Regions from separate parts of the Alteromonas lipotrueae genome, predicted to be linked through region 1. Evidence: predicted binding sites of a transcription regulator. Region 1 holds the regulator's gene; each other region holds the start of a gene.

The links. Region 1 encodes sigma-54, which starts transcription at its own class of promoters, with help from an activator protein. Its sites were predicted from a motif close to GTTGGCACGNNNNTNGNNT; they were not measured.
Region 2: a site for sigma-54 is predicted at 6,303-6,321, ahead of flhA (flagellar biosynthesis protein FlhA). Genes of this name have one in related genera too.
Region 3: a site for sigma-54 is predicted at 1,485-1,503, ahead of KYS23_RS15225 (DUF2884 family protein). Genes of this name have one in related genera too.

Annotation. Positions count from the first base shown of each region.
Region 1 covers NZ_JAESDJ010000001.1:162,304-170,178, reverse strand. The annotation lists gene lptB (LPS export ABC transporter ATP-binding protein) at 1-537, shown strand, start outside; gene KYS23_RS00695 (RNA polymerase factor sigma-54) at 613-2,097, shown strand; gene hpf (ribosome hibernation promoting factor) at 2,127-2,414, shown strand; gene ptsN (PTS IIA-like nitrogen regulatory protein PtsN) at 2,423-2,866, shown strand; gene rapZ (RNase adapter RapZ) at 2,905-3,750, shown strand; gene KYS23_RS00675 (HPr family phosphocarrier protein) at 3,750-4,022, shown strand; gene mgtE (magnesium transporter) at 4,181-5,539, shown strand; gene KYS23_RS00665 (cache domain-containing protein) at 5,577-7,595, opposite strand; gene KYS23_RS00660 (AraC family transcriptional regulator) at 7,783-7,875, opposite strand, start outside.
Region 2 covers NZ_JAESDJ010000001.1:543,108-550,982, reverse strand. The annotation lists gene KYS23_RS02335 (protein phosphatase CheZ) at 1-681, opposite strand, end outside; gene cheY (chemotaxis response regulator CheY) at 716-1,099, opposite strand; gene KYS23_RS02325 (RNA polymerase sigma factor FliA) at 1,136-1,867, opposite strand; gene KYS23_RS02320 (MinD/ParA family protein) at 1,864-2,730, opposite strand; gene flhF (flagellar biosynthesis GTPase FlhF) at 2,727-4,118, opposite strand; gene flhA (flagellar biosynthesis protein FlhA) at 4,148-6,247, opposite strand; gene flhB (flagellar biosynthesis protein FlhB) at 6,433-7,563, opposite strand; gene fliR (flagellar biosynthetic protein FliR) at 7,582-7,875, opposite strand, start outside.
Region 3 covers NZ_JAESDJ010000011.1:105,551-113,425, reverse strand. The annotation lists gene KYS23_RS15235 (mechanosensitive ion channel family protein) at 1-993, shown strand, start outside; gene KYS23_RS15230 (hypothetical protein) at 1,072-1,263, opposite strand; gene KYS23_RS15225 (DUF2884 family protein) at 1,626-2,426, shown strand; gene KYS23_RS15220 (NAD-dependent epimerase/dehydratase family protein) at 2,720-3,550, shown strand; gene KYS23_RS15215 (sodium-dependent transporter) at 3,707-5,128, opposite strand; gene KYS23_RS15210 (SDR family NAD(P)-dependent oxidoreductase) at 5,336-6,145, opposite strand; partial or broken gene KYS23_RS15205 (thiol-disulfide oxidoreductase DCC family protein) at 6,231-6,623, opposite strand; gene msrA (peptide-methionine (S)-S-oxide reductase MsrA) at 6,792-7,337, shown strand; gene KYS23_RS15195 (hypothetical protein) at 7,519-7,875, opposite strand, start outside.

The sequences.
Region 1 (7,875 bases):
GACAGCGAATTAACCCATGAGCCCATGCACGAGCGTGCACGACGCGGAATTGGGTATTTACCGCAAGAGGCCTCAATTTTTAGAAAATTGACGGTGTTTGAGAACATCATGGCTATCTTACAGACCCGTAAAGGGTTGAGTTCAGCGGAACAAGAACAAGAAGCCGATGCGCTACTTGATGAATTTAATATTAACCATATACGTAATAGTACGGGTATGAGTTTATCCGGTGGTGAACGTCGCCGGGTAGAAATCGCGCGAGCATTAGCCGCTGATCCGCAATTTATTTTGCTTGATGAGCCATTTGCTGGTGTTGATCCTATATCGGTTAATGATATAAAGAAGATCATTCAACATCTTCGTGACAGAGGAATTGGAATCCTCATCACCGATCACAACGTAAGAGAAACACTGGATGTGTGTGAGAAAGCGTATATTGTGAGCCAAGGCGAACTCATCGCGCAAGGGACAGCAGAACAAGTTTTAAGTAATCAGAAAGTAAGGGATGTATACCTAGGAGAACAATTCAGGCTATAGTTACTGTAACCGAATTGTCATTTTCAGTTTTAAGCACGGGTATATTCACAACAAGAGTTTAAAAATAAGACGTAGATGAAACCATCTTTACAGCTAAAGTTCAGTCAACAACTTACCATGACACCGCAGTTGCAGCAGGCAATCAAGCTGCTGCAGTTGTCTACGCTCGACCTGCAACAAGAGATTCAGGAAGCACTAGACTCAAACCCACTTTTGGAAGTTGAAGAAGGCGGCGATGACCATCCTGTTGAGAAAAACAACATGGACGGCGACGACCCTTCTGTAGAAGCTGCTCCTACTGCATCTAGCGATTCGTTAGAAGCAGGTGACGCGCTTGAAAAGAACGACCTTCCCGATGAACTGCCAATCGACAGTACGTGGGATGAGTATTACTCGGCCTCTTCTGCTCCCGCTCCTGGTCCATCAAATAATGATGACGACCAACTGTTTCAGGGTGAAACCACCGACAATATTCAAGACCACTTGCTATGGCAAATGCGGTTAACCCCGTTTTCGGATACCGACCGCGCCATTGCTACCGCCATTATCGACTCAATCGATGAATCTGGTTACCTGAACGTCCCCATCGAACAGATTTTAGAATCGGTGAATTCTGACGACGTAGAAGAATTGGTGGAAATGGACGAAGTTGAATGTGTACTCAAACGTATTCAAATGTTCGACCCTATCGGTTCAGGTTCGCGTACACCGCAAGAATGTTTGCTTGTACAGCTTCGCCAGTTCTCAGACGATACGCCATGGCTTGCAGAAGCAAGACAACTTATCAATGAGTACTCGGACCTACTTAGCAGCAAAGACTACCGTACGTTAATGCGCAAGAGCCGTTTGAAAGAAGATCAACTTCGCGAAGCCATGCGCTTACTGCAAACGTTGAATCCTCGTCCAGGTAGTGCATTAATTACCAAAGAACCGGAATACGTTATTCCTGATGTTTCGGTAAACAAGAAGAATGGCCGCTGGGTGGTAGAACTTAACCCCGATAGCTTGCCAAAGTTAAGCGTAAATCAGCAATATGCCGCTATGAGCAGACGCTCTAAAAACAGCAGCGATTCGCAATTTATTCGCTCACATATGCAAGAAGCCAAATGGTTTATAAAAAGCCTTGAATCAAGGAACGACACCTTGATGAAAGTAGCAAACTGTATTGTGCAGCAACAAATGGGCTTTTTCGAGCACGGCCCAGAAATGATGAAACCAATGGTGCTAAATGATGTCGCAGAAATGGTAGATATGCATGAATCCACCATCTCACGTGTCACCACGCAAAAATATATGCATACCCCACGTGGCATATTTGAGTTGAAATATTTCTTCTCTAGTCACGTAGCAACGGAATCTGGTGGTGAGTGTTCATCTACCGCTATTCGCGCACTAATTAAAAAGCTTGTGGCTGCGGAAACGCCCAGCAAGCCATTAAGCGATAGCAAGATTGCTCAATTGTTGGCCGAACAAGGCATCAAAGTTGCCCGGCGGACAATAGCAAAATACCGGGAATCATTATCGATTCCGCCGTCAAACCAACGCAAAAGCCTTATTTAAAGGCCTTGATAATTTAAGGAAGACGAAATATGCAAATCAACCTTACCGGTCATCATGTCGAAATTACTGATTCTTTGCGTAGCTATGTCGATACTAAGTTCAGCAAACTAGAGCGTCACTTTGATCACATATCTAATGTGCATGTCATCCTGAACGTCGAAAAACTTAATCAAAAAGCCGAAGCCACCATGCACCTCAGCGGAGCAGAAGTGTTTGCTTCATCACATAACACCGACATGTATGCGGCGATAGACAGCATGATCGACAAGCTCGACAGGCAAGTTATCAAGCATAAGGAAAAGCTGAAAAAGCACTAAATATTAATATGGAAATTCAAGCCATAGTAAGTTTGGACCGCACCGAGTGTGCGGTTCAATGTAACAGTAAAAAACGTATTCTAGAGATTATTAGCGACATTGCTGCTAAAAATAATCCCGACATCGATCAGGCCACAGTGTTAAATAGCCTACTCGCCCGTGAACGAATGGGAAGTACGGGTATTGGCAATGGTATTGCATTGCCTCACGGTCGATTACCGGGCTTAGAACACGTTATCGCCATTATTGTAACCAGCAACCCTGCCATCGATTTTGATGCGCTTGACGATCAGCCCGTAGATATCTTCTTTGCCCTGTTAGTGCCTGAAGAGAAAACAGAAGGTCACTTACAAACACTTGCTACCGTTGCGGGAAAACTAAGTGATAAAGAAACGGTGAAAGCCATTAGGCGGGCCTCCACCAGTGACGACATTATTACGGCTTTAAGCTAATAAAGCACAGCACCATATTTTAAAAGGGAGAAATGCAGGTGAAACTGATTATTATCAGTGGTCGATCCGGTTCGGGAAAATCAGTTGCACTACGTGCCCTTGAAGATTTAGGCTACTATTGCGTAGATAATATTCCGGTTAACCTTCTCCCTACCCTTACTCATACCGTGGTTGATGAATATGACCAAGTCGCGGTAAGTATCGATGTAAGGAATCTGCCAAAAAATCCAGCGGACTTGGTAGAGATTTTAGATTACCTACCCTCGTCTTGGTCTATGACCATTGTGTATATTGACGCCAGCGACGATGTGTTGGTGAAACGTTTCAGCGAAACCCGCCGATTGCATCCGCTAGCTAAGCTCAACAAATCTTTATCTGAATCGATAAAAGCCGAATCAGACTTACTTGCGCCTATTGTTGAGCGCGCCGATTTGTATATTGATACGGATAAGCTCACAATTCATCAACTCGCAGAGCTTATTCGCGAGCGAATTCTAGGTAAGAAAAGCTCTCGGCTAGTATTGGTCTTTGAATCGTTTGGCTTTAAACACGGCATCCCCAAAGACGCCGACTATGTATTTGACGCCCGCTTTCTCCCCAACCCACATTGGGAGCCCGATTTAAAACACTTAACTGGCTTAGATGCCCCCGTAGAAGTATTTTTAGGTTCCCAGCCTGTTGTAACCAAATTCATTTGGCAAATTCAGAACTTGATAACCACATGGTTACCTCACTTAGAACGCAATAACCGTAGTTATGTCACCATTGCGATTGGTTGTACCGGCGGTCAGCACCGCTCAGTATTTATTGCTCAATCGTTAGCGAAAACCTTTGGCGAAATGCATCCCGATGTACAAATTCGCCACCGCGAGTTAAATCAGTAATGACCATCGAAAAAACACTTACCATAGTCAATAAATTGGGCTTACACGCCCGCGCTGCCACACAGTTGGTTCAATTAGCCAATCAATTTGATGCAAAAATAGTGTTGGTGAAAGGCGATAAGAAAGCCGATGCTAACAGTGTGCTGGGCTTAATGATGCTGGAAAGCCACCAAGGTGAACAGGTGAACGTTGTGGTTGAAGGTAATGATGCCGAAGCAGCATTAAACGCCATTGAAACGTTAATTGAAGGCCGTTTCAACGAAGACGAGTAATGCTGCACTCGCCTGTGTTACGATTTTCGGTATAAAGCCGCCTATAATTTCACCACATAGCCCGTAATTGTCTGTCGTTACTGCGCTTTTGTCATGACAGCGTCATGGCAATTGCGATATCCTACCGTTATAGAAAATTCCATTTTTAGGCGAAAGCAGTGGCAGAAGCACTGGTCTCAAAATACGTACAAAGCCAACTTCGGGCACTTAATGGCGCGTTAAATAACGGCCAATTTGTTTCTGTACGTAAGCTTCTGCTGGAATTACCCCCTTCTGATGTTGCACATATTCTCGAATCTAGCCCAAGCCGCACCCGAGATGAACTGTGGGAGCTTATTGATGGTGATTTCCACGGTGATATTCTAGAAGAACTCTCTGACGACGTACGTAACGGTATCATCACCAAAATGCTGCCTGCAAACGTCGTAGACGCGTTAGAAGAAATGGATACCGATGACTTAGCGGTTACCCTTAGCAGCCTTCCAGAACCAGTGCTGCAAGACATTCTAGAATCAATGGATGCACAAGACAGACTTCGTGCAGAGCAAGCATTGTCTTACGGTGAAGAGACAGCCGGCTTCATCATGAACACCGACACGATAACCCTTCGCCCTGATGTGACCATTGATGTAGTACTTCGTTATATTCGCCTTAAAGGCGAATTACCTAAAAACACCGATACCTTTTATGTAGTAAACCGTACTGATAATTTAGTCGGTATCGTACCGGTAACGCGATTACTCACCGCTGAGACTGAAGCCAAAGTATCAGATGTCATGGATGAAGAATCTGAAGCGATTCCTGTGCATATGCCAGATGATGAAGTGGCGAGCTTATTCGAACGCTATAACTGGCTATCAGCCCCTGTCGTTGACGAGAAAAACCGCCTAGTAGGGCGTATCACCATAGATGATGTGGTAGATATTATTCGTGAAGATGCCGAGCACTCTATGATGAGTATGGCGGGTTTAGATGATGACGAAGACACTTTTGCCCCTGTGCTTCAAAGTACCAAACGACGCTCTGTATGGTTGGCAGTAAACCTGGTTACCGCGCTAATGGCAGCCATGGTAAGCGACTTGTTTGAGGCCACACTGAGCCAATTAGCCGTACTCGCCATACTGAACACCATAGTACCAAGTATGGGCGGCGTAGCGGGTAACCAAACCCTTACGCTTGTTATTCGTGGTATGGCACTGGGTCACGTAAACGCCAGCAACTCCCGATGGTTAATAAGCAAAGAAATATCTATTGGCTTCTTAAATGGGGCCATTTGGGCAATATTAATTGCTTCGGTAATAGCGCTTTGGAAACAAGACTACATGCTAGGCATCATTATCGCCTTCGCCATGTTGGTTAACATGATAGCCGCAGCGCTAGCAGGCGCTACTTTGCCGCTCATCATGAAACGTTTGAAAATAGACCCTGCACTAGCAGGAAGCGTAATACTCACAACCATCACTGACGTGGTGGGTATATTTGCATTTTTAGGTACTGCGACCCTGTTTTTAATGTAATACCGTGACAATCGCCTACGAGTTGTTCTAAAGCTATTTAGCTTGGCATCATGATGAATGCCACCACATCATTTTGATAATCACCGGTTGTTTTATACTCTCTATACCCTTTAGACACGGCAACACCTATTGCGTATTTCTTACCTTGGTAATTTGTAATTCGAGAGTCTTTTTCGCCAGTTTTTAAGCCTAAAAGTGTGTCGTCTATCTCGATAACCTCTCCCACCTGCTGAGGGCTACCTTCTGTAGCAGAAATAATCATCCCATCACGCTGACAAAACATGCCAAAACAACCCGTTACAGTATACCCGCTTTCATCTTTAGGTAGCGAGTCGTTTAACATTTCAGTGAATTGTGGCTCACTGTCAAACACAATTCCTATACCGCCAACCACATTATTTCGTTCTACACTAGTGATTGACGCGTTGTAGATGTAGGTGTACTTATCATCATACTGCGCGCTAGGAACAAATTTCGACACCGAATATTTTTGTGAATCAGCACACTTTAACGCATCGAAAGCACCACTATGAGTATCAACTTTTTCTCCCACAACCGATGTATGTTTGTTGTTGGATACCGCGATAATAATGCCATTTTTGTCATAAACATATAAATTGGCATAGACAGTGTATAGGTCATTAATGTATCGAAGAATATTTGCAATTTCTTGTTGAGCATCAGGCACAATAGTTGGAAGTTGCAAATACTGACGGAATACTGTGGTAAGCGCCCACCAACGACAATCGTTCGCTCTTTCGTATAGATTTCTGTCCATAATGTCTACCGCTAAGCTAGCGCAAAACCTCACGTCAGCAAGCCGTGCGCTCAACACAGTAGATTGTAGGTTATCGATAGAATCAGAAAAAATTAACGCTATGCTCTCGCCGGTTAATCTTATCTCAGATAATACAGGCATGAATTCAACAGCATTCTTACGTGCCGCAGCAATAATGCCATTCAAGACGACTAAACTCAGATCGTCATTAATTAACATGGATGTTTTAAATATTTGCTTTAAATCATCAGAAAAGAGTTGAGAATTGAGTAACTGACAAGCGTCAGTTTGAAGCTGCCCTTTTTCATTTGAATGCTTAAAGGCATCATTTAATGGCGTCATGGCAACGCCTTGCCATGATAAACCTTTGAACCCCTGGTATCCCTTAGTTTCGGAGGTGGTAGCTATAAAGCTTTTGTGTTTTATAGTGACTAAGTCAGGAGATCCACACTTAGGTATTGTTTCCCCAACTTTGAATTTCTGTGAATGGCTGGTCGCCATGACTTCTCTGTTTTCAGACACAATCATGATGCTGCTAGCGGCACGTTCAGATTGCAAATTGCTAAAAATTGACTGCATTTCGTCGTCAAACTTAAAGCACAAACAAAGAATTCCTACTGTTCTCGCACCCGTGTCGTTACTATCTTTTATTACACAGGAATAAATCAAAGAATTGCGCTTGTGAGGCTGCAAATCTGAATAGCGAAAGGTTTCTATATAGTCGTCTTTCGATGATAACGTTTTTGAAACTAGCGGATCTTCGCTAAATTCAATTGGGCTATCAATATCCAAATTGGCCTTTACCCGCCCCTGCGTATCCAGAAGAATAATCTCATCATATACGCTATATTTTTTTACGTACTCTTCTAAGCGGTGATGAATTTTTTTAGTGTCTTCGGGCTTTCTTTCGTTATCGAGCAAGAATGCTCGGATATCATCATCAGTAGCCAAAAAGCCCACATCGGCAGTACGTTCAAACAAATTTCTGATCAGAATATCGATGGCCACTTGAGATTTGTTATGATCATCAGCCAAACGCTTTAACAAATGCTCTTTCATCAGGTTCTGAATCAGCCGTCCCTGTAATTCAGAGAATTTCTGTTTTGTGCTAAGCATTTCTTCTAAAATGCTATCAGACACATTATGGCTATTGATTTTACCTATAAGCGAAATTTTACCCCACCAATGGTTTAAGTCATCAAACCTATCGTTGTAGCTGTTGATGAGAGGAATTGCCGCTTGTAATTTTTCTCGGTTCTTTAAAAGTAATTGTTCCACTACTGCACTGCCTATTATTTTTATTTTCTGACAAATAGTTGTTGTGCTTGAAGAACGAAATTTCTTTTACAATATTGTGGTTAGTCGTAGATTTCGCGTTTGACTTTACAAGGTGTAATGCACTTTTTTACCTTCCCAGTATATTTGGGACAATGCAATACAATCGGCTTACACCTTTAGTTTAATATTACAGCAATCCTGCAGGTATCTGCCTATCGTGGCTCCATTGCTTAGGTGACTGCCCATACAACCGTTTAAACTCTCGGCTAAACTGGGATGA
Region 2 (7,875 bases), 380 kb from region 1:
ACCTTCGGCTTCGACACTATCGATCTTGTTAACTTTTTCGACTTTCGCTTCAGATGGCTTGCCTAGTTCCGCCTGTTCGGGTTCACCGAACATCGTAAGCATATTAACTAAGCTATCTTCCACTTCTTTTACGAGTTCAATCACTCTGCGAATAACTTGACCGGTAAGATCTTGGTAACCTTGTGCCATTAACACTTCGGTAAGCAATGATGTAAGCTTAGCCGATTGTTTCGATCCGTCTTCTAGCAATTCGTCTAAATCTGCACATAAAACTTTGAATTCACCCAACTCAAGTTGACGATTCATCAGTTTTTTCCACTCCGGCATGATTTTCTCGATGCGGGTAGAGAGCACTTCAGCAATTGGCATACTCTCTTCAACTGCATCCATGGTGGTATTGGCAGCTTTTTCCGTTTCTTCGATAACGTACATGAGTCGCGTTTGCGCATCAGGAATGTCATCAACGGTTAAATTTTTAATACGTTCATCGATTTGGAAGTTATTTAACGAGTCATGAAGTTGACGCGTTAATTTACCAACTTCAGCAAAGAGCTCAATGGACTCTTTCATCGAAACAGCTTCTAAGACAGCGTTCGCTGATGCGTTATCGCCCTCTTCAAGATACGCTACCAATTTTTTGGCTTCTTCGAGCGTTATAGAGACACTTTCATTTGTCGACATCCAGTAAACCTCATTTCTCTGGTGAGCGTCTGGATCAACCTAAACGTTCGAAGATTTTATCTAATTTTTCTTTCAACGTAGCGGCAGTGAAAGGTTTAACAACATAACCATTCACACCAGCTTGCGCTGCGGCAACGATTTGTTCTTTCTTCGCTTCTGCTGTCACCATAAGAACCGGTAGGTGTTTCAACTTATCATCTGCACGTATAGCGCGTAATAAATCGATACCTTGCATACCTGGCATATTCCAATCTGTTACAACAAAGTCAAAATCACCTTGTTGTAGCATAGGTAGCGCGGTGTTACCGTCGTCCGCTTCCTGGATATTGGCAAAACCCAAATCTTTTAGCAGGTTCTTTATGATACGTCTCATGGTAGAAAAATCGTCAACCACGAGAATTTTCATACTTTTATCCAAAATAGCCTCCAATGAGGGGTTAATTGTTATTAATTTCTATTCTTCGTCAACTTGCCACGATTTCATTCGTGATTTGAGTTTTAACATGGCCTGACTATGAATTTGGCTCACTCGCGATTCACTAACATCAAGAACTTCGCCAATTTCTCTAAGGTTCAGTTCTTCATCATAGTATAAAGAAAGTACAATCGCTTCCCGTTCGGGTAATGTAGTAATAGCATGTGCTAGCGCTTTTTGGAAAGCCCCTTGCATCAAATCTTCTAACGGCGCGTCGCTACCTCGGTTTTTTTCTGTAGAAATAACATCTTCAGAAACCCCTAAATCTTCGATCCCCACCAATTTACCGGCATTCACTTCGTTAAGCATTTGATGATAATCTTGCATGCTTACATTCATTTTAGCTGCAATATCAACATCTCGCGCGTCACGACCAGTTTCACCTTCAACTTGAGAGATTGCTTCGGTAATGGCTCGTCCGTTTTTGTGCACGGAACGAGGTGTCCAATCACCTTTTCTGATTTCATCAAGCATCGCGCCACGAATACGTATACCCGCAAAGGTTTCGAAGCTTGCGCCTTTGGAACCGTCAAAATTTCGTGCAGCTTCTAGCAGTCCAATCATACCGGATTGGATTAAATCGTCGACAAGTACACTGGCTGGCAGTCTCGCCATTAAGTGGTGTGCTATTCGCTTCACCAGCGAAGCGTGACGCTCAACTAACTGTGACTTGTCCGTTTGCTGTTGATAAGCGGCTGCTTTGCTATTCAACGCTGACTTCCTACTGCTTTATCTGCTATTAGTTGTTCAATAAAAAACTCTAAGTGACCTCCTGGTTGCGCAGGAATAGGCCAAGATGCTGCTTTGGCTGCTAGCTGGCTAATCGCCACTGCCGCAGGAGAACTTGGATAAGCATCTACAATTGACGTTTGCTTACGTACCGCTCGTCGTATGTTCTCGTCAAAAGGAACCGTTGCCACCAATTCTAGCGCAACATCCAAAAATCGCCCTGTTACTTTCGATAGTTTGCTGAAGAGTTCCTGCCCTTCTCTAACATCGCGGACCATATTGGCGACCACTTTGAAGCGAAAGACACCGTGCTCTCTGTTAAGAATTTTAATTAACGCATAGGCATCGGTGAGTGAAGTAGGCTCATCGCACACTACCACCATAATATCTTGAGAGGCTTTGGAGAAACTTAGCACCATATCGGAGATACCTGCTGCGGTATCGACGATAAGCACATCAATGGGCGAACGCAATTCGCTGAAAGCTCTAATAAGCCCTGCATGCTGCGTTGGTGATAGCTCTGCCATTGATTGAGAACCTGATGTGGCTGGTGCTATTTTTATACCGTGAGGGCCCGTAACGAGAACATCGTCCAAGGTACACTCACCAGATAATACGTGGGAGAGGTTTTTCTCTACTCGCAATCCTAGCATTACATCCACATTGGCCAGACCTAAGTCTGCATCCAATACCATTACCCGCTTTCCCTGCTTTGCCATAGCAATAGCCGTGTTTAGCGTAATATTTGTTTTACCAACGCCACCTTTACCTCCGGTGACGGCGATAACTTTGATTAATCGTGATTGCTTCATTTTTCGTAAGCTACTCGCTTGATCATCAATCATACTGCTCGTGCTGTTTTAACCACATTGTTACTAGTAGTATGATTCAAACCGTACTTTTTATAAAGCTTTGCAGCAGCAGATACTAAAGATTTTGCTTCTGCAATCTTAATGTCTTCAGGAACTTTCTGTCCATCTGTTACATAACTGACAGGTAACTGGTACTCCACCGCTGCGCTAAGCACTTCGCCTAGAGAGTAGCACTCATCAAGCTTTGTAAAGATACAACCGCTAAGTTCCACCCCTTCGTACGCATCTATAATACGTTGTAACGCAGCATATTGGGTATTCGCTTGCGCTACTAGGTATTTTTTCACTGGCTGCATTTGACCGTTATCAAATTGATTTATCTGTTTAATTAATCGACTATCTCGCTGACTAAAGCCTGCCGTATCAATTAACACTAGTCTCTTATGGCGTAATTGAAACAATAAATCTGATAATTCTTCACTACTTTGTGCTTTACGCACTGTGCAGCCAATAATTTTTCCATATGTGGCTAATTGCTCAAACGCTGCAATACGATAGGTATCTATCGTAATCATGGCAACGGAGTCAGCACCATATTTCTGTGCATAGCGAGCAGCTAATTTAGCGACTGTGGTGGTTTTACCTGTTCCGGTAGGACCCACTAACGCAACTGCGCCCTTTTGCGTAAGTATATCGTTACCTGTCACATTAATGCGATTAGCCAATAGGTTTAAAAGATAAACCCAAGCGTCACGCTCGTTGTAATGCGACGGCGTGTAACTAATTAGTTGCTCTGCCAGTGATTGACTCAGTCCCATATCGGTTAGACGCTGAATCAAATAGTGATGTACAGGTTGCTGACGACGACTTTTTGCTTCCATCAAATCGGCCACTTGGTATTGAAGTACATTTCGTAGTGACGCCAACTCTTCTTTAATCTGAGACAATTCGTCAGACTGAGGAGCTCTGCTTTTATCAATACTTTCATTCAGGCTAGATGCCTGATGGCTAGGGAATTCAGAGGTGTTTTGATTTGCTTCTACATCGTCGATAAAGGCTTCTGAAAAGTCTAAGTGCGAGGCAATTTGATTGGCATGCTGAGCGTTGGCACTAGGTGCTGAAGATGAGCTTTGAATGCTGCCACCATGTTGTTTTTCCAACAGTGCTTTTAAGCTATCTGGACCATCATCACCGATGATTTCACTAAGACTAGGTACAGCCGCTTTCGCTTGACCTGGTGCTCTAGGTGCAGGCTTTTTAATCGACAGTTTGGCTTCTGGCTCTTTATCGTAAGCGGCTACCAGCTCGATACCGTCAGCAAGCTTTCGGTTCGACATGATAACGGCATCGCTACCCAATTCCGCTTTAACTTGGCTTAAAGCTTCTCGCATATCTTTGCCAAAGAAACGTCTGATTTTCATTGAAAACTCTCCAATCACCCAGTGTCAGATTATTGACCGACCGAACTGACTATTTTTATCTGCTTATCGTCGGGTACTTCCTGATAGGAAAGTACATGTAAACCCGCGACCGAATACTTTAAGAAGCGAGATAGTACGGGGCGCAACATACCGGAAGTGAGAAGTACCGCAGGCTCACCTTCTAATTCTTGTTGCTGACTAGCTTGCTGCAATGATTTTTGCAGCTTATCGGCCAGTCCTGGTTCTATACCAGCGCCATCTTCGCCACCTGCTTGTAATGACTGGTGCAACATCTGTTCCAACTCTGGCGCCAAGGTTATGACGGGTATCTCTTTCGCCCCTTGGGTAATTTCTTGGGTGATTAGACGTTTAAGCGCAATTCGTACCGCAGACACCAGTACATCTGGGTCTTGGCTACGTGGGCCGTATTCGCTCAGGGTTTGTACAATGGTACGCATGTCACGAATAGGCACCCCTTCAAATAGCAAGGTTTGCAGCACTTTAACGATAGTGCTCAACGGCAGAATATCAGGGACTAACCCTTCAACTAATTTAGGATGCTGCTTGGCTAGCATATCTAGTAGCTGTTGAGCTTCTTCATGTCCAAGTAGTTGGTAGGCGTTGTTTGTCAGCAATTGACTTAAGTGAGTAGCAACCACAGTAGCAGCATCAACCACGGTATAACCCAGTGTTTGCGCATGCTCACGCTTATTCGGTTTGATCCATACCGCATCTAAGCCAAAGGCAGGGTCTTTGGTAGCACGACCTTCCAGTTTGCCAAATACTTGACCCGGATTAATCGCAAGCTCTTCATCGTGGCTTATTTGCGCATCGCCAATGGTTACACCCAACATCGCAATGGTGTACAGGTTAGGCTCTAAATCTAGATTGTCACGAATGTGTACCGGTGGAATAAGAAAGCCTAGCTCTTGAGATAACTTCTTACGAACCCCTTTAATACGAGTGAGCAGTTCTCCGCCCTGAGACTTATCTACTAAGGGGATTAGTCGGTACCCGACTTCTAAGCCGATGGTGTCGACATGCTGCACATCATCCCACCCAAGCTCTTTTATTTCAGGCGCAACAGTGTCATCTTTCACTATGTTTGCTGGGGTTTTAGGCTTTTCTGCCTCGCGTTTAGCCGCAACCCCCTGCCAGTAGGCGTAACCGGCTATAAGCACTGAAAAACCAATAAAGGCTAAATGAGGCATGCCGGGAATAATACCCATAACGAATAACACACCAGAGGCAATATAAAGGGCTTGGCTATTACCCAATTGACTACGAATTTCTTTGCCCATTTCTTGGGTTTCGTTTTCTCGGGTAACAATAATAGCGGTAGCCACAGACAGTAACAGTGAGGGTATTTGCGCCACCAAACCGTCACCAATGGTTAAAATGGTGTAAACCTCGATGGCATTTCCAAAACTTAACCCGTGTTGAATCATGCCAATAAAAAGGCCACCCACAATATTGATAAGCATGATAAAGAGGCCGGCAACAGCGTCACCTTTCACAAATTTTGACGCACCGTCCATCGAGCCATAGAAATCTGCTTCGGCGGTTATTTCTTCTCGGCGAGCACGCGCCTGATCTTGGTCGATATAACCCGCATTCAAATCGGCATCAATAGCCATTTGCTTACCTGGCATAGCGTCAAGAGTAAAGCGAGCACTTACTTCTGAAATTCGACCTGCACCCGCGGTCACTACTTTAAAGTTGATAATGAGCAAGATAGCAAAGACCACCACCCCCACCGCATAGTTGCCTCCAATTACCACAGCACCAAATGCTTCGATAACCTTACCTGCAGCATCCCCGCCTTCATGTCCATATAGCAGGACGACACGCGTGGAGGCAACGTTTAACGCCAACCGCAGTACGGTAGCAATCAACAACACAAGGGGAAAAATACCGAAATCAACCGGTTTTTGGGTTAATACCGCCACCAAAATAATGACTAAAGACAGCGCAATATTGAAGCTGAACAATACGTCGAGTAAAAATGGCGGCATGGGAAGAATAACCATGCCCATAATGGCAAGAAGAACAATGGGAGCGCCTAAGCCACTGGTAATGTTCTGCAGCTGACTTTTATCGAATCGCTGTAGGTAACCGGATAACTGCATTGCAGGGAGTCTCTCTATCGGAAAATTGACGCTAAACGCTATCTTTCAATGACTATTACAACTACCGTGCCAGATTTATACAAAACCGATTAAACGTAAGTGGGGCCGCAATTCGCAGAACTACAGTTAAGAGTGGCTCGCTATAAGCTTCGATTTAAGCGTTAATTTAAGCTGATAGCAGCGCCTTAGCGGCGCAGTTCTGGTGGTATGGGTAAATCACGTTTAAGCGGCTTGGGTCGTTTTCCTTTACCCGCTCTGTGTGCTTTTAACTGATAAACGTGCGCTAACACTTGCGCTACCGCCATAAACAAGGCGTTAGGTACTTCACCATCAATTTCAGTAGAGTAGTACACTGCGCGGGCTAGCATTGGTGATGGAATAAGTGGCACATCGTTGGCGGTGGCTATTTTACGAATATGCATCGCCAATTCATCGGTACCTTTTGCCACAACCACTGGGGCGCGATTGCCGCTGTCATCATACTTTATTGCGACAGAATAATGGGTAGGGTTGGTCACAACTACATCGGCCTGAGGAACTTCTTGCATCATGCGCTTGGTGGCAGCTTGATACTGTAAGCGACGAATTCGCCCTTTTACCAAAGGATCACCTTCAGAGTTTTTACGCTCGTCTTTCACCTCTTGTTTAGTCATCTTTATTTCTTTGTTGTGCTTATACATTTGATAAGGCACATCAATAAGTGCAATAGGTATCATGCCGCAAACCAACATAATAAAGGCCCACTTCAGCATATCTAACGCGTGAAAAATATTGCCTGGGTACAGCTCTAAATCAAGGTGTAGCGCTTCATCTTCAAAAAACAGCAGTGCGCCTAACGCCATCCCAACGATAACAACCACTTTGGCGATGGATTTAATTAACTCAACCAAACCATTCATGCCAAACATACGCTTAAACCCACTAAGCGGGCTCATTTTAGACCCTTTGAACTTGGCACCTTCCCACGTAAAGTTGTAGCCGCCTAATGCGATAGAACCGTATATTCCGGCTAGCATGGCCACCGTCATATAAACCAATACAGGTACGCTGACCGTAGAAATGGCTTCGCCCCATGCGCCAAACATATGGGTGGTATCGTAGGTTTCATCTCGCGACAAAACGAACATACGTTGCGTCAGCTTGAATACCGACTCTGCAATCCAGCCCCCAACGAACAAAAACATAAAGGCACTGACCACCAGCACTAAAGTTGTCGATAGTTCTCGGGATCGGGCTATCTGCCCTTTTTTTCGAGTGTCTTCGAGTTTTTTCCCCGTGGGGTCTTCTGTTTTTTCGCTAGAATCGGAATCAGCCATGTATCACCTGACTTATTTTCATGGGCAAATCCTAAGAAGTTGACACATAAACTGCTCTGCCCGCAGCCACTGCGTTTCAAAATGCGCGGTAAAGTTATCTAGGGTTATCCAGATGATGAGCAAGCCCATCACCTGTGCAATAGAAAAACCAATACTAAAAATATTAAGTTGAGGTGCCGCTTTGGTCATTACACCAAACGCTAAATTCACAATAAGGAGTGAAACAATGGGCGCCAATGATAGCGTAATCGCGGAGATAAACATCCACCCGCCCCAGTGGGCAATTTCCCTAAACTGCTCCCCTGTCCACCA
Region 3 (7,875 bases), on a different contig from region 1:
GAAGCCTCTGTGCTGTACGGCTTATTAATAAAAAGCGCGTTGTTGTATATGCTTTACAGTGGACTGTTGGGTATTTACGCCATTTTGAGTACGGTGGAAGATGTATACAACGCCTCTGCATTATCTAAACGTGCACCTATTACTGGCTTTATTCAAGTCACCAAGCTTGGCTTTGCCATTCTTACCATTTTGTTCAGCATCTCGTTAATTGTAGATAAAAGCCCCTTACTCTTAGTGTCTGGCTTAACGGCTATTGCCGCCGTACTGCTATTAATTTTCCGCGATACCATATTGGGCTTTGTGGCAGGTATTCAAATTGCGGCTAACCGCATGTTTAACACCGGTGATTGGATCACCATGCAAAAATACGAAGTAGATGGTGAAATTAAAGAAATAGGTTTAACCAACGTAAAAGTGCAGAACTGGGATAAAACCATTTCAACTCTGCCTACCTATAATTTGACTACCGAGGCAGTTAAGAACTGGCGAGGCATGCAAGAATCTGGTGGCCGAAGAATAAAGCGCTCGGTGTATATCGATGTTCATTCTATTAAATTGTGTGACAACGAAATGTTAGAACGCTTCTCAAAAATTCGCTATATCAGTGAGTATATAGAGAAGAAAACAAATGAACTGCGTGCTTATCACAGAGACTATTCTATTGATGAATCTGACTTATTAAATAGCCGCAAATTAACCAACATTGGTACCTTCAGAGCTTATCTTGAGTCTTATTTGCGTAAACACCCTAGTGTGAACCAGGAAATGACCTTGATGGTGCGCCAACTGCCACCTAACGAAATTGGCCTGCCACTGGAGCTATATTGTTTTAGTATTGAGAAAGACTGGGTGAAATACGAAAAGGTTCAAGCGGATATATTTGACCATGTGATGGCCATGTTATCTTTGTTTGACCTCGTTGCTTACCAGCGTGACGGCCACTTAGGTTACTTATCCAGTGCAATGGAAATAAGCCAGAGCGAACAAGACTAGTTCTTGCAGTGACCAAAAAATGTAAACGATAGACATAAAAAAACCGGCTTAAGCCGGTTTTTTTATGTCTATCATTACTTAAGCCAACGCATAACCCATTAGCAAGCAAACCACTAGCCCAGACACGCCAAAGAAACCATACTCGATTTTTTCTTGCATGCCTTTTGCGCCAGTTTCAGCTGTCATGAAACCCATTACGATGCTGCTAAGCCCCAGAGTGAAGGCAATTAGCGCAACACCAAATACAATTGCGTTAATCCAATCAGTCATTCTCTAAACCCTTTAATTTTTCTGGCATTATTATGCACGAAATCAATCTGGATGAACATGCCTCAAAAAACATTAAATGCAAGTAATGTGCTCTTTTCCTCACCCCTTTGATCTTAGTCAAAAATGCTAAATAGTTAAGCTAATTGCTAACTTTTCGTAAATAGTCAATGTCACATCCTTTCTATAAAACCTTAAGACATTGAAATAAATGTATTTATTAAAATGGCACTGAGGTTGCAATAACAATAACTAGTGTAACAACTAGTGCAATCACTAGGCTATAAAACAGCGTGACCACAACACAGAGTTCATAACACTAGACGGTCTTCGCGACAGCATCATGGTTAATAGGATTTCAGAAAATGAAAATTAAACAATTACTTCCACTCGCCTTAGTATCTTCATCTTTACTTAGCGTGCCAGCGTTTGCTTTTGAGACTAGCTGCGACATCGAATTAGATGGCCATCTTCAATACCACCAGGGCCTAATTACTGTCGACATGCAAAACGGTTCTACCATGTCGATTGATGACACTTACCATTTGGTGATTAACGGTGAGAGTGTGACGTTGAACAACGAACAACAACAATGGGTCAATACCTATTACGACCGTATCGATACTGCTATTCCCATGACTCTTAACATCGCAAGTGAAGGGTTAGAAATTGCCAGTGTCGCCGTTTCAGAAGTATTCGGTGAACTGCTTGGCGGCGATAATGAGCTTACTGAAGATTTCGATACCATGTTCACTTCGCTTAACGAAAAGTTAGCAACGTCTTTTTACGACGACAACGGCAATATCAAAGTGGATACAGCTAAGTTTGACGAGCCAGGCTTTTTCGACGAAAGCTGGGAAGACGAATTTGAAGCGCAATTCGAGTCGCTCATAACTGAATCAATGGGCCGTATTTTGATTGCTGTGGGCACCCAAATGCTATGGAACGGCGGCGATATGGAAGCCTTCGAGGAAAAAATGGAACGCTTTGGTGAGACTATTGAACACCGTGTTGAATCACAGGCCGCAGCACTTGAAGAAAAAGGCGATGCCCTATGTGAAGTGTTGCAAGAAGCTAATTATGCCGAAAACAAAATGCAAGCCAGCATTCCTGGGTTAGGTGGCTTAGACTTAATTGATATGCGCAGTGGCGAAATGAAAATGTAATTGTGTTTTTATTCGTGCAGTGACTGCCCCCACTACATTCAAACCACGTTCAATTTACATTTAATAACCTTACAACGCTAGCTTTCCCGCTAGCGTTTTTTTATAACCAAATTGATTTTAATAGCTTTTCTCCCTCATCGGTTAGCGCTTTGCACCTTATCCTCAGAACTATGCACCTAACACCCAGCATTTGTGTACCTGGTATTTACCACACAGAACCAATCCGTTTTGCGCCTTACCGCGTATTTTTGATACTTTTACTTTCACCCTCTTTTTCTCATCTAGAAGACGTTATGAATAATAAGCTAGTTATCTGCGGTTACGGTTGGCTTGGTGGCTACTTAGGCGAAGCCATGTCAGCTACCCATGCAATTATTGCTACCACGCGAAGCAAAGAAAAAGCGTTGAAAATAAGCGATAAGCACATTAAAGGCTTGGTTTTTAGTTTGGGTGACGACACCACCGCACTATGTAAAGAACTTAACGATGCAACACTTGTGCTAAACATTCCACCTGGCCGTCGTAATACCCAGTTAGATGACTTCACCAATAACATGCTTGCTCTTATTGATAATGCAGTGGCGGCCAGAGTAGCTCGTATTATTTTCATGAGTACCACCTCGGTATACGGCGATAATAGAAGTGATGTGTTGAATGAACACACCAGCACCCAGCCTGAAACCGCATCGGCAAAAGCGCATGTTGCCATAGAGCAGCACGTGTTAAAATTAAAAACGAATGCCAAGGTAGACGCTAAAATAGTACGCCTTGCTGGGTTAACAGGCCCAGATCGCCACCCTGTAAATTCCTTAAGCGGAAGAAGCCTGAATGCGGGCAATAAACGAATTAACTTAGTACATGTTCATGATGTTATTGCCGCGTTAAAGGCACTGATTTTGGCCGAAACTAGCAAGGGTGACAGCACCGATTTATATCATTTATGTAGTTTACAACACCCGAAAAGAGGCGATTACTATACCCAAGCGGCACTGAAAAAAGGCATACCGGCTCCCACCTTTAGTGAGTCAGAGTTGGCCCCTACGGGTAAGGCGATTGATGCAAAAGCGAGTTGGAATTTGCTGGGAATACTTCCTGACTATGCCAACCCTGATGACATGATTTAGTTAAATAGGATGTTGTGAAGGACATTCATTTATAAAAAGTGCAGTTTTATAAAAAGAGCAGGCTTATAAATAAAGTACAGAATTACAAATAGATAAGGCGCTCACATTTGAGCGCCTTATCGTTGGTATCTCTATTACAACAAGTTTAGTAAGCGACTAGCCAAACAGGCTAACGCCGAAGTATTTAACCGCCACGGTATTGATGAAAATAACTAACAAGATGGCAGGGATAAACGTTTTAAGCGATACATCGACATACTTTTCAAACCATCCACCGCGATAGCCTGAACTCCCCTCTTCAAGGGATGCGTTGAAGTTTGCACTTTTCCAACGATAAATAACAAAGATACAAATCAAGAAGCCGTTTAATGGCAAAATAGTCTCGTAAAATACGTCAATAATAACGTCGAACAGCGACTTATCTACACCCGCGTAGCTGGCGAACTGCGTAAGTGCATCAACTTTACCAAATGACAAAGTACACAGTACCGCTAGTACAAGCATCACGCTACCAAGTGACGCTAACGCCCACTTCCTGCTTACCCCTTTCTCGTCCATTAGCGCCGCTACTGGCACTTCAAAAATAGACACTAAAGACGTGATGGCAGCAAAGAACACTAATAAGAAGAACAGGCTTGCCACGATAGACGCCCCCACATACCCAATAGAGCTTTGCAGCGCTAAAAATATATTAGGTAAATAGGTGAAAATCATACTCACCGATGACTCACTAAGTTCATCAGGATTAATATCAGGGTTGAAAGAGAATATCGCAGGTAGAATCATTAAGCCTGCTGTGAAGGCCACTGCGGTATCTGTTATTGCCACTAACTTTGCCGACGTAGGCACATCCGCTCTCTTGTCGATATAACTGCCGTAGGTAATCAAAATCCCCATACCTAACGAGAGGGAGAAAAACGCTTGTGCGAGCGCACCATTCACCACACTTGCTGTCAGCTTTGAGAAGTCAGGAATGATATAAAACTTCACCCCTGCCATAGCATTCTCGCGGGTGAGTACGAACAACACTAAGCCAATTAACATAACAAAAAGGGCTGGCATCAGCAGCTTAGCTGCTTTTTCAATCCCCTCTTTAACACCGCCTTGCAGAATGAGATAGACCACACCAACAACCACGGCCATATAAGCGAAAATAGACGATGAATTAATAAATAACCCAAATGTATCTGGGTTAGCTAAGGTGTCTAAATTACCGCTGACGGTTTCAAAAAGATAACCGAAAATCCACACCGTTATCACCATGTAGAACACGGCAATCATAAATGGCGTAGCAATGGCTAACCAACCGGCGATTTTCCACTTTGCTGAATTGCCACTGATTGCGCTGTATGCGCCTAATGGATCCTTTTTGGCATGACGCCCCACTGACATTTCCGCTAACATCACAGGTAAGCAAATAGCGAATACAAAAATGGCATACATCAATAAAAATGCACCACCGCCATTTTTTGCTGCGCCAACAGGAAAACCCACTAGGTTACCAATACCTACTGCCGATCCTGCCGCTGCTAGAATAAAACCTATGCGCGATCCGAACTGTTCTCTGGCCCCGCTCATATCCCTTCCTCTTGTTGAGTTTATTTTTATGTTTTCTGGGATGGCGATAACTTATGATTATTTCATCGTGCTAATGGCGTCGACTACGTCGTATTGCTCGCCTTTTTTAAGCGAGTCAAAACACTGCACCATTCCCTAAAATGCATGGTAACAGCAGTGTAATAAAAAGTCTTGATATTGGGCTTACAGAAAGCGGCAATTGGCGTATCACCAAGTTACCACCTTACCGTCCCAGTCAATGAAGTGGCAGCTTTCGTCGCGATTTGAATGCCGAGAAGCGCTCAGTGTCGACAAATGGGTAAGCAGTTGTTTAGCGGTAAATTCCGGTGTGAATAGCTTATTTGCTTTTACGTTTTTCTGAAATGGCGCTGATAAACCAGTATCGACAGTGCCTGGGTGGTAACAGATTAAAAGTGGATCTTTTAGTCGCCGTGTATACTCTACCGAGGCTGTTTTTACCAACATATTAAGCGCGGCTTTTGAAGCTCGATATCCATACCAGCCCCCCAGTTTATTATCTGAAATACTGCCCACCCGCGCGCTTATGCATACAATAGACGGGCTCTCTTTCACCATCACAGTCACCAAGTACTTCATCCATAAAGCGGGCATCGTACTATTGATTGCAAAGTAGGTTGCTAGCGCTTCTTCACTGATATCTTCCAGCCGCTTTTCCGGGCGGAGCCCCAACGTTTCGTTATTGAGCACACCTGTGGCGACAATCGCTAACTTCACGCGCAGACCTTTGGCTTTTAAGTCTTTAACAAACGCCTCTATATTGCGTTCATTGTGTTCCGGCAAGCTAAATGCCGTTACATTATCAGGCCAAGTGGCGTCTTTATAACCAGTGCGGCTAAGCGCGATTACCTTATTGGGATTATCACCTTCATGGGCCTCAGCGCTTGCCAATAGATGAACCAGTGCCTTACCGATCCCTCCTGACGCCCCTATCACAAGAGTGACCGTATTAGCGCTCTGCTCAGCAGTATTTTGCTCAGTTTTGGGGTTATCTGCCACTGTCGCCACCTTTGCCTTTTGTGCTTTCGGTATTCGTAATATGTTCCGCCCCAGCGGAGCTTCTAGTATTCGCCGTGCTGGGTAATTTTTGTTGCATATCACCTGGTACACATCGGTCACAAGTACGCTTTTTACCGGTCAATAAATACGAAATGGTATAGCGGTGTTTAGCGAATTTAAGGTAACACCAATCGGCAATAATACGAATACCTGGCCAGCGCAGGGGGGCGTATAGCCAACCTACACCCACAGCTTTCCACGCCTGGTGGGTTACATCTAGCCCAGTAATCAGTGTACCATCGGGTAATACCCCGTGAATTCTGGCGTTGAGTGCATGCCAATCTAATTCAGGGTATTTAGCAGCAAACTCTGGAGTTTGAATATCAACAAGGGTTAATGCACCTTGCTTATCCCGTTTTTGTAAATGGCGCATTTCTGTTTTGCACAACGGGCAGTAGCCATCGTAAAAAATTATCAATGTAGTCACCTCTGACTTAGCCGTAGCTTTCTGTGTGTTCTGTGCTTTCTGTGTTCTGGGCTTTTTATTTATTATGCTTTTATACGCTAAAAAAATGCACTTGGATGACTTGAGTTTAACCGCGCTCACACCCACACTGATGTCATACGTTTTTTCTGAGGTAACGCAATGGCAAATTTACAAGTAACCACCCTAGCAGGCGGGTGTTTTTGGTGTATTGAATCAGCATTTAATACTGTTGAAGGTGTTGAAAAAGCGGTATCTGGGTATGCAGGTGGCGAAGATCCCTTACCAACTTATGAATCGGTTTGTGGTGGCGGTACTGGTCACGCTGAAGTGGTTCAAGTTACCTATGATGCAGATAACATCAGTTATCGAGAGATATTAGAAATTTTCTTTGCACTGCACGATCCTACGCAATTGAACCGTCAAGGTAACGATGTGGGCACGCAATACCGTAGTGCGGTTTTCTATCATGACGATGCGCAAAAAGACGCAGCCAAGGCCATTATAGAAGAAATCACCACGGAAGAGATTTGGCCTGATCCGGTTGTCACCGAAGTAGTGCCGATTAATAACTACCATCAGGCTGAAGGCTACCATCAAGATTACTTTAAAAATAATCCGCAGAACCAATACTGTTCAATGGTAGTAGCACCTAAACTAGCAAAGTTTAAAAAGACATTTGCATCCCGTATACGCCCAGAAGCATAAGTAGCCTTATTAAGTATCGCTTGGTTTGAACAGCCTGACAAAAAGTGCGGTTGCAGCGTAAAATCTGCAACCGCATTTTTTATTTCTATCGATAGCCAATAAGTTTGAAGATCAGTACTTTTGAAGCTCAATGCTTTCTAAAAACAAAGCTAATTAAACTTAGCGCGATTGCAGGTTAGTGCTACTGAAACCAGGCTCTATCTAGAGGCACTGAGAACAACAAGGGTGCCATAGCCTCATAACGCGCAGTTTCTGCCTCACATTTGATGTTCTTCAAGTAGTTCACTTTCCACGGGTCGTTAATTAGCCACAAGGTATCTTCTACCACAACGAGTCCTTCAATTGAGGCGTTATCCATTACATATTCGCCACAGTCGTTATCTGCATTCACGTTAAACTGCATGGAGATACGTTTAGTTTCAGCCTTACCAGCAACATCAATTACCCAAACCTCGTTGTCATTTCGGGCAGCGGCTAATAAGTAACTATTACCGCTATCAGCGGCATTATAAAGTGCTAAACCATTGATAGGGTGACT